DNA from 2 places in the Bradyrhizobium dasycarpum genome. Region 2 is predicted to be linked to the other one. Evidence: riboswitches for the same ligand, from Rfam matches in the RefSeq annotation. Region 2 holds a riboswitch; the other holds the start of a gene.

Evidence for each region. Region 2 has a riboswitch for cobalamin ahead of ACETMP_RS11555 (TonB-dependent receptor). Riboswitches for the same ligand answer to the same signal wherever they lie in the genome.
Region 1: linked by a shared signal. The riboswitch ahead of ACETMP_RS07550 (TonB-dependent receptor) and the one ahead of ACETMP_RS11555 (TonB-dependent receptor) in region 2 are both predicted to bind cobalamin.

Annotation. Positions count from the first base shown of each region.
Region 1 is NZ_CP169574.1:1,485,198-1,489,590, forward strand. Features, by position in the region: gene ACETMP_RS07550 (TonB-dependent receptor) at 337-2,574, opposite strand; cobalamin riboswitch at 2,688-2,902, opposite strand; gene ACETMP_RS07555 (hypothetical protein) at 2,942-3,205, opposite strand; gene ACETMP_RS07560 (hypothetical protein) at 3,314-3,526, opposite strand; gene ACETMP_RS07565 (hypothetical protein) at 3,677-3,847, opposite strand; gene ACETMP_RS07570 (adenylate/guanylate cyclase domain-containing protein) at 3,953-4,393, opposite strand, start outside.
Region 2 is NZ_CP169574.1:2,336,039-2,340,431, reverse strand. Features, by position in the region: gene ACETMP_RS11575 (energy-coupling factor ABC transporter permease) at 1-121, shown strand, start outside; gene cobF (precorrin-6A synthase (deacetylating)) at 162-911, shown strand; gene cobT (nicotinate-nucleotide--dimethylbenzimidazole phosphoribosyltransferase) at 922-1,974, shown strand; gene ACETMP_RS11560 (histidine phosphatase family protein) at 1,967-2,539, opposite strand; cobalamin riboswitch at 2,613-2,815, shown strand; gene ACETMP_RS11555 (TonB-dependent receptor) at 2,930-4,393, shown strand, end outside.

The sequences.
Region 1 (4,393 bases), 850 kb from region 2:
ATGGCCGACGTATACGCCGAAACCGAATTTCGGTAAAGCGGAATCTTTTTTGCGGGACAGGATTGACAGAGGCCGACACAGGCAGGTGCCTTAGCGCTACGCTCACCCGGGCTACCACCTCACGCGCCGCCGCATCCCGGCTGACCGCGTAGGCGGCGACGAGCGCAGCCGCGCCGATCACGAAGCCCCAGGCGCCGTGTCCCGGCTCTGCAGCGCGCCGCCAAAAAAAGCGCTGCGCTGCGTCCGGGGCAAGAGAGCGATGCGCGCACATGTTCTCTCCAGCAACGTCATTGCGAAACGCTGGTCCATCCGAAGGCATCTGACAGCCCGCCGGAGTCAGAACGTGGCGCCGGCCTTGAGCAGATAGGTACGGCCGGGCAGCGGATAGGCGCTGAAGCGGCCGTCCGTGAAGGTGCTGGCGATGGCGTAGTCGTAGTAGAGCGCATTCAGCACATTGTTGACGCCGAGGGACCAGAAGTAGCGCTCATACTGGCCGCTGAGCTTGAGGTCGATCGTGCCGCCGGCCGGGATCGGCTTCTGGGTGCCCGCCTGGTCGTTGTCCATGCGCCGCTCGCTCCAGACGCGCGCAGTGGCATCGAGCACCACGTAGTTCTGCCAGATGTTCCAGCTGACACCCGCACTCGCCGTATAGCGCGACACCAGCGGCACGTCGTTGCCGGCCCAGGCGCCTTCGCGGAAGACCGCGCGGGTATAGGCCATGCCGGAGCGCAGCAGCAGGGTGTCGTTGACGCGATAGGACAGACTGGTCTCCGAGCCGTAGCGCCGGGTCGGATCGAGATTGGTGTTGTAGAACAGGACCGGGTTGAAATGGACCTCGTTGGTGAGGTCCATCAGATAGAGACTGCTCTGCAGCTGCAGACCGCCGCCCCTGATGCGCAGACCGCCCTCGATGTCCTGCGAGGTCTGGGTCTTGAGCTGGAACGTTTGCGGGATCGCGGCGAAAGTCAGGAGATCGAAGGACGGCCCCGAGGACAGGCGCTCGTCGACGTCAGGCGTGCGGAACGCGCGCGCGGCGCGAGCGAACAGCGAGACGACGTCGTTGAGACGATGCTCGCCCCCGAGATGCAGCGCATATTGGGTCTCGTCGCTCGTCAGCGGCAGCGCGCCGATGTCAGCATTGAACGGCGCCGCCGCGTCGAAATTGTCGCGTGCCGCAAGACGGACGTTCTGCACCCGCGCGCCGTAGGAGATGTCGGTCGTGGGCAGCACGCCCAATGTGTGCTGGAAATAACCCGCGACCGTCTGCTGCCTGAGGTCGTAATTGTGCCAGGCGGCGAGCCCCTGCCCGGCGCCGCGGTGCTGCGCAAAGCTCGCATCGTAATAGTCGATGCCGGTCAGGAGCTGCGACGGCAGGCCGAGCAGCAGGCTCTTCACGCTGAGCCGCGGCGTGATCGACCAATTCGTCAGATGGGACTCGACATAAGTCGACGTGAAGAAGGCCGGAACCGGCGTCGGGCTCGCGAAGAACGCACTCTGCTGCTTCTTGTCACGCACACCGCCGTCGACAATGAGATCGACGCCGTTGACCAGCGTCCTGGTGAAGCCGGCAGTCGCGCCAAAACCCTGCTGGTTGGCGTAGTTGAACGGCGTGCTGGTGCCGCGCCGATTGGTGGTGAGCTCGTCGAGACCGATGGAGGGATCGACGGTGCGGCCGCCCGGCAGCCGCAGCTCCTGATTATCGCCGGTGACGGTGAGAAACGCGCTCAGGCCTGGCGTGGTGTAGTTGAGATTGCCGACGCCGTTCTGCTGCGAATAGCGATTGTTGTCGCGATAGCCGTCGGTCCTGGCGGTATTGCCGTAGAACGAGGTCGACCACGGACCGGAATTGAGCGAGGTCGAGACGTTGCCGAGCCTGGTGTTGAACGAGCCGAAGCCGGCCTCGATGCGCGCGGTCGCGGGCGGTCCGCCGGCGCCGGTCTTGGTGACGATGTTGATCACGCCGCCGACCGCGTTGTCGCCGTAGAGCACCGCTCCGGAATTGCCGCGCGTGATCTCGATGCGCTCGATGGAATTGAGCGGGATGGTGGAGAGGTCCACCTGCGCCATGTCGATGTCGTTGAGCCGCCGGCCGTTGACCAGCACCAGCGTGTTGGCGATGGCAAAGGCGCCGAATCCGCGCAGGTCCACGCTGGTCTTGGCGCCGATCTGGCCGCCATAGAACGTCGTGATCTGGGCCCCCGGCACCTGCGTTGCGATGATCTCGGCAAGCGTCTGCGACGGCGAATGCGCGATATCCGCGGCCGTGATGACGGTCGTGGCGGCCCCGACGATGCCGCCGCTGCCGGCGGCAGCCTCCAAGCCCGAGCCGGATGAGCCGGTGCCATCGCCTGCCGGCGCGCCGTTCGCGGCCCGCCGCAGCCGCGTCGCATCGCCCTCACCGATCGCCCTCGCCCGCGTCCGGTTCCGATCGTCGGACTTGCTCACCTCGATGGGCGGCAATTGCTCGGCAAGCCCCTGCTGGGCGAAGGCGGTGGATAGATCCAGCGAATGGAGCGAGATGGATGCGAACAGACCGGCGCCAAGGCGCCGGGCGGCAGAAATGAGACGGGACAATGTTGTCACCTCGGTATGACGTCAGTGGCACGTCACAGCGAACGAGGTTTCACGGCAGAGCGGCGGACCGCTCCGGTAAAGCCAATGTCTGTACTCCCCGACCGACATCTTCGCGTGTGACCACGGCTGACGGCAGGTCTCCTGGCTCGCGGGTCGTTACCTTACGTCGCCTTCCCAGGACCGAGGTTCCCAGTGGCACAGGACGAAAGATTCACCGCTTACAGTTGCGGGGGCAGCCGTGGCGTTGAGACAGATCCCGGCATTGGGACGTCCCGCACCACATTCCCTTTTGATCTCCCTGGGGAGAACCGTCGCCGGCCATTTACGTGTCGCTCCGGCAGAGTGTCAATCGACCGTTGGGCGGCGCTCAGGTCCGTCCGCGAGGACGTTGCGCCTGGGCCCAGGCGGCCGTGACGTCGCGCGGCGGAACATCGATGCGTTTGATCGGGGTCAGTTCGCCGGAGGCCGAGACGATCGCGGTTTCCTCGCGGCGGCAGCGCGTGCAGACAAAGCGGACCTCATGCGGAGACGCCGACCAGCTCGACCGCTTCACATTGGCGGCCATCGGCCAGGCCTCGCAATGCGAGCACGACACCAGAAATCGACCGGGATCGAGCATACCCATTTCCATCGGACTCCACGTCCTGCCGCCTCTTCAATGATTAACCCAAGTGAATCGTTCCGGTGCCTAAGCACCGCCGATTGCGAGAGCCAGCTCCGGAGGCAGCCGCCAACGCGCTCAGCGCGCGCCCTTGAGGGTGCAGGAGGTCGAGCAGGTGACGGTGGTGCCGCGATCGCATGCCTTGCAGGCGTTAACGCACTGGTTCATGTCGCGGGGATTGTAGCTGTAGTTCCGCAAGGGGCAGGCCGGCGTCGTCGAGCCGGTGATGTCCTGCTCCTGGTCGCAGGCCGCCGTCATGAGCGCGAACACGATCACAGCAACGAGGCGCATGGGATTTGCCCTGTCTAGCACGACAATGACGTTCCGGTGCGCGCTGCATTGCAGCGAACTCCGGCCTTCCCACCACGGGCACCGCCGATCAGCGACGCCCGCATGCCATCAGGATGCGCGCCAAACCTTAAGAACGGATTGCAGCCGGCCTCAGGCCGCGGCCGCGATCGCCTGCCGCATGTCGAGCGCCAACTGCCGGTACTGCTCCGAAAGCTTCAGATAGAACTCGCGCTTGCTGGCGTCGGTGGCGAGCTTGGCGATCAGCTCGCATTCGGCGGTGAGCGTCTCAAACCGTTCCAGCCTGTCCTGAAGTTCTGGCATCGGCGTGTCCCCATCAAACGCCTCAAGGACGTCAAACCTAAGCCCGGGAAATAGGTCACGGCGAACATCGTTATCGAGCAGAAGCAATTTTTCCGGTGCGGCAGCCTATTTGCTGTCGAGACGCCAGGCGCCGTCCCATCCCTCGTCGGGCGGGCTCGCCTCGAGCTGCGCGATGCGGCCGAGCATCGTGCGCGAGGGCCCGTCACCGGGAACGGCTTCGAGGGCCGCGTTGAAGGCAGCGCGCGCCGCATCGAAGCGCCTGATACGATAGGCGGCGAGCGCCTCGGCATAGTGCGTGCGCAGGCTGGCTTGCGCATCGGTGAGCGTTCCCGCCCTCGCCATCACCTCGAAGATCGGCTGCGGCGCGCTCTGGCCGGCGACCGCCAGGCGATCGATCTCGCGCAGCTCGAGCCGCGATCCGATCGCCTCGGCGGTGGCCTGCGAGATCAGGATGCGGGTGCCGTAGACCTTGTTGACCGCTTCCAGCCGCGAGGCCAGGTTCACGGCATCGCCCATCACGGTGAAGCTCATCATCAGCTCGGAGCC
Region 2 (4,393 bases):
CTACGCGCTGGTGATCGTGATCGAGCCGCTCGCCGATCTCGCCGTGCTGGCGCTGGCGAAGTCGCTGCGCGGCGTCACCGCGCCCGGCCTCGTCACTCCGCGCCTGCACAACGCAGCTTGACTGAGACAAGGGGCGGCCGTCATGGCCGCCCCGACGCGCGATGCTCACGCTTTCCCTGATCGGCATCGGTTGCGGCGATCCCGGCCAGCTCACGCGCGCCGCCGTTCAGGCCATCAACGCCGCCGACCTCGTCCTGATTCCGCGCAAGGGAACGGCGAAATCCGATCTCGCCGATCTCAGGCGGACGATCTGCGCGGATGTGCTCACCAGCGACACGACAGCCATCGCCGAGTTCGATCTTCCCGTGCGCGATGCTGCCGAGGCGGATTACCGCAAGGGCGTGGACGACTGGCACGATGCGGTCGCCGCGACCTGGTCGCAGGCGATCGCAGATCATCTCGGAAGCAACGGCAAGGTTGCGCTGCTGATCTGGGGCGATCCTTCGCTGTATGATTCCTCGCTGCGCATCGCGCGGCGGCTCGCCCCCTTGCCCAGAATCGAGGTCGTGCCCGGCATCACGTCGATCCAGGCGCTGTGCGCGGCCCATGCGCTGCCGCTCAACGATATCGGCGAGCCGTTTCTGGTCACGACCGGGCGGCGCCTGCGCGAAGGCGGCTGGCCGCAAGGAATCGACACCGTGGTGGTGATGCTCGACGGCGGCACGGCATTCGAATCGTTGGATCCGGCAGGGATTCACATCTATTGGGGCGCCTATCTCGGCATGCCCGATCAGATCATCATGTCCGGCGCCCTCGCCGAAACCGGCTCGCGCATCGTCGCCGCACGGCAGGAGGCGCGCGCGCGGCATGGCTGGATCATGGACAGCTATATTCTCAAGCGCAGGCGTTAAGCGAGGCAGCATGCTCCCCGAATGGGTCACCCAGAACTGCCCCGCGATCTCCGCGCTTCATCGCGAGGCGGCGATCGCGCGTCAGGCGCAGCTGACGAAGCCGACCGGCGCACTCGGCCGGCTCGAGCAGCTCGCGATCGAGCTCGCCGGCCAGCAGGCGACCGCGCAGCCCCGTGCCGCGCGCGTGCCGATCATCGTCTTCGCCGGCGACCACGGCATCGTCGCGCAGGGCGTGTCGGCCTATCCGCAAGCGGTCACCATCGCGATGATGGCGAATTTCGCCTCCGGCGGTGCTGCGATCTCGGTGCTGGCGCGCGAGCTCGGCTCGCGCCTGGAGGTGGTCGATGCCGGCACGCTGGCGAGCGAGGAAATGACGGGCATCGTCGTCGACAAGCCGCGCCATGGCACCCGCGATTTCAGCGTGGAGGCCGCGCTCACGCCCGCAGAGCTGGCGTTTGCCTTCGAGGCCGGCCAGCGCGCGGTTGCGCGGGCGGAGGCCAGCCAGCCCGATCTGTTGATCTTCGGAGAGATGGGCATCGGCAACACCACGACGTCGGCGGCGATCGCGGCGAGCCTGCTTAGCATCAGCGCCGAGGAGATCGCGGGCAGCGGCACCGGCGTCGATGCGGCCGGCCGGGCGCACAAGGCACGCGTGATCGATGCCGCGCTTGCGCGTCACGGCGTTGCGGGCGCGGCGCCGGAGAAGGTTCTGTGTGCCGTCGGAGGGCTCGAAATCGCCGCGATCTCGGGCGCGATCATCGCCGCCGCGCAGCGCCGCATCCCCGTGCTGATCGATGGCTTCATCGTATCGGTTGCAGCGCTCGCAGCGGTGCGGCTGAACCCGTCCTGTCAGCCCTATCTGCTGCCGTCGCATCAATCGGCCGAGCAGGGCCATCGGCTGGTGCTGCGCGCTTTGAACGTGCAGCCGCTGATCAGCCTCGATCTCAGGCTCGGGGAGGGATCCGGTGCCGCCATCGCGCTGCCGCTGGTGCACTTGGCCTGCGCGCTCCACAACGGCATGGCGACCTTTGCAGAGGCCAATGTGCCTGACAGGCCTAGCTGATCCGCTGGTTGACCGAGACGACGCGCCAGCCGGCCGCGAGGCGATCGATCCGGGTCAGCGACAGCGGCTCGATCACGAAGCGCAAGGCGGCCTGCGGCGTGAGATCGAGCGAGATGCACAGCGCGGCGCGGATGGTGCCGGAATGCACGACCAGCGTGGCTGGTCCCGCTCCGATCCGCGACAGACCGAGCCGCACGCGCGCGACCTGATCGGCAAAGCTTTCGCCGCCCGGCGGCCTTCCGCCGGCCGGATCGTTCCAGAACTGCGCATAGGCCGCGCCGCCTTCGGCAGCGAGCTCGTCATGCCGATGGCCGGTCCAGTCGCCGAAATCCTGCTCGCGGAATTCGCTGACCTGCTTCGGTTCGAGCCCCAGCGCGCGCGCCGTGTCGACCGTGCGCCGCGCCGGGCTGGCGTAGCTCGCAGCGTCCCGCGGCAGGCGCTGCCGCAGCGCCTCCAGCTGCGCACGATCGCGGAGATCGGCCGGCGCATCGGCGGCATGGATCGTCCCTTTGACGCCATCGACCGGCGCATGTCGTATCAGCCAGAGGAAGGTCTCGCCTTCCATGCTCTCATCTCCGAGGAAGTTGTTCGCTGTGGCAATAACGCCGCAACTGCACATTGACTCCGTTGTGACGATAATCCTAGATGCTCGCGACGGTTTCCCCGAGAGGGGATGAAAAGGGAATGCGGTGCGGGGACATTGTCCCCAATGCCGCGGCTGCCCCCGCAACTGTGAGCGGATAATCCTTCGTCACAAGCCACTGGGTCCTCGGTCCCGGGAAGGCGACGAAGTGGTGATGACCCGCGAGCCAGGAGACCTGCCGTCAGCCGTGGTCACACGCGAAGATGTCGGTCGGGGAGTACAGACATTCGGCTTCATCGGATGGCTGCAAGGCCAAAGGTGAGACCTCGTTCGCTGTGACGTGCCACTGACGTCATACCGAGGTTTTGTGCCGTGTCTCCTGTTTGCATCTTACGACCACGCCGCGTCCTGCTTGCCTCCGCCGCCCTCACATCCTTGGCCGTGCTCGATCTGCCCGCCGCGCTGGCGCAGCAGGTTCGCGAACCGCTGCCGCCGGTCGAGGTGTCGCCGGCCCAATCCCGCAAACCAGCCAGGTCAACCGGCCGGGAGGCGCAAAGCCCGCGCCGCGCGGCGGCGCGCAGGCCCGCCTCGGCATCCACAGCGCCCAAGCCCGTCGCCCCGACTGCGGCGGCGCCGACGCCGCTCAACTCCAATGCGGTGGCCGAAAGCGCATCGCGGCTCGGCCTGACGGTGCGCGAGACGCCCGCGACCGTCGAGGTGATCTCGGCCGAGACCATGCGCGAGCAGGGCTACCGCACCGTCTCCGATGTCGCCCAGGGCGCGGTCGGCGTCACCTCCGGCGACAATCCTGCGGACCCCTCCGCCTTCTCGATGCGCGGCTTCACCAACAGCCAGATCAACACGCTCTACAACGGCATCAAGATCGGCCCGCAGAACATGACCTCGCGGATCATGGACACCGCCAATCTGGAGGCCGTGGAATTCCTGAAAGGCCCGGCCTCGCTGATCTCGGGCGAGGGCGCAGCCGGCGGCGCGATCAATTTCGTCACCAGGCAGCCGCATACGGGACCGATCCGGAACGAAGCCGATTTCTCCTGGGATTCCCTGAACTCGTTCCGCGCGCATTATGGCTCGGGCGGCAGCACCAACGTTCAGGGCCTCGACTACCGCTTCGACATCAGCCGCGCCGCGCTCAACGGCTTTGCCGACACCAACACCAAGATGCTGGATGTGTCCGGCCAGCTCAACTACCGCATCTCCGACAGCCTCAAGGTCTGGGGTGCGATCGAGTACCGCGAGGATCGTGGCAAGGCCTATTGGGGCGCGCCGCTGGTGCCGATCGCCTATAGCGGCTCGCATGCGACGAGCGGGATCGTTTCGGGCAATTACGTCTCGAACTACAACAAGACCAATCTCGGCGCCGTCACCATCGACGACCGCACCTTCAACACCAACTACAACGTTCTCGACAACCGCAATGTCGCGCAGGAAGTCTGGCTGCGCGGCGGCTTCGAGCTGAAGCTCGCGCCCGATCTCACGCTGAGAAGCCAGGCCTATGGCTATGGCGCGGAACGCAGCTGGTTCAACAACGAGGTCGAGGCGTTCAATTCCGCAACGAACCTGGTCGATCGCGAGCGCTTCTACGTCGCACACAGCCAACGTCTCGTCGGCAACATTACTGACCTGGTCTGGGACACGAACATTGCCGGGTTCGACAATCGGCTGGTCACGACGTTGTCGTCGAGCTATCTCGATTTCGTCAGGCCGGGCGCGGCAAACTTCCCCGGCGATTCCGTCTCGTTGGTCGATCCCGTCAGAGGCTTCTACGGCTTGCTGACGACGCAGCAGCAGACTGCGCGGATCGACAACGAAGCC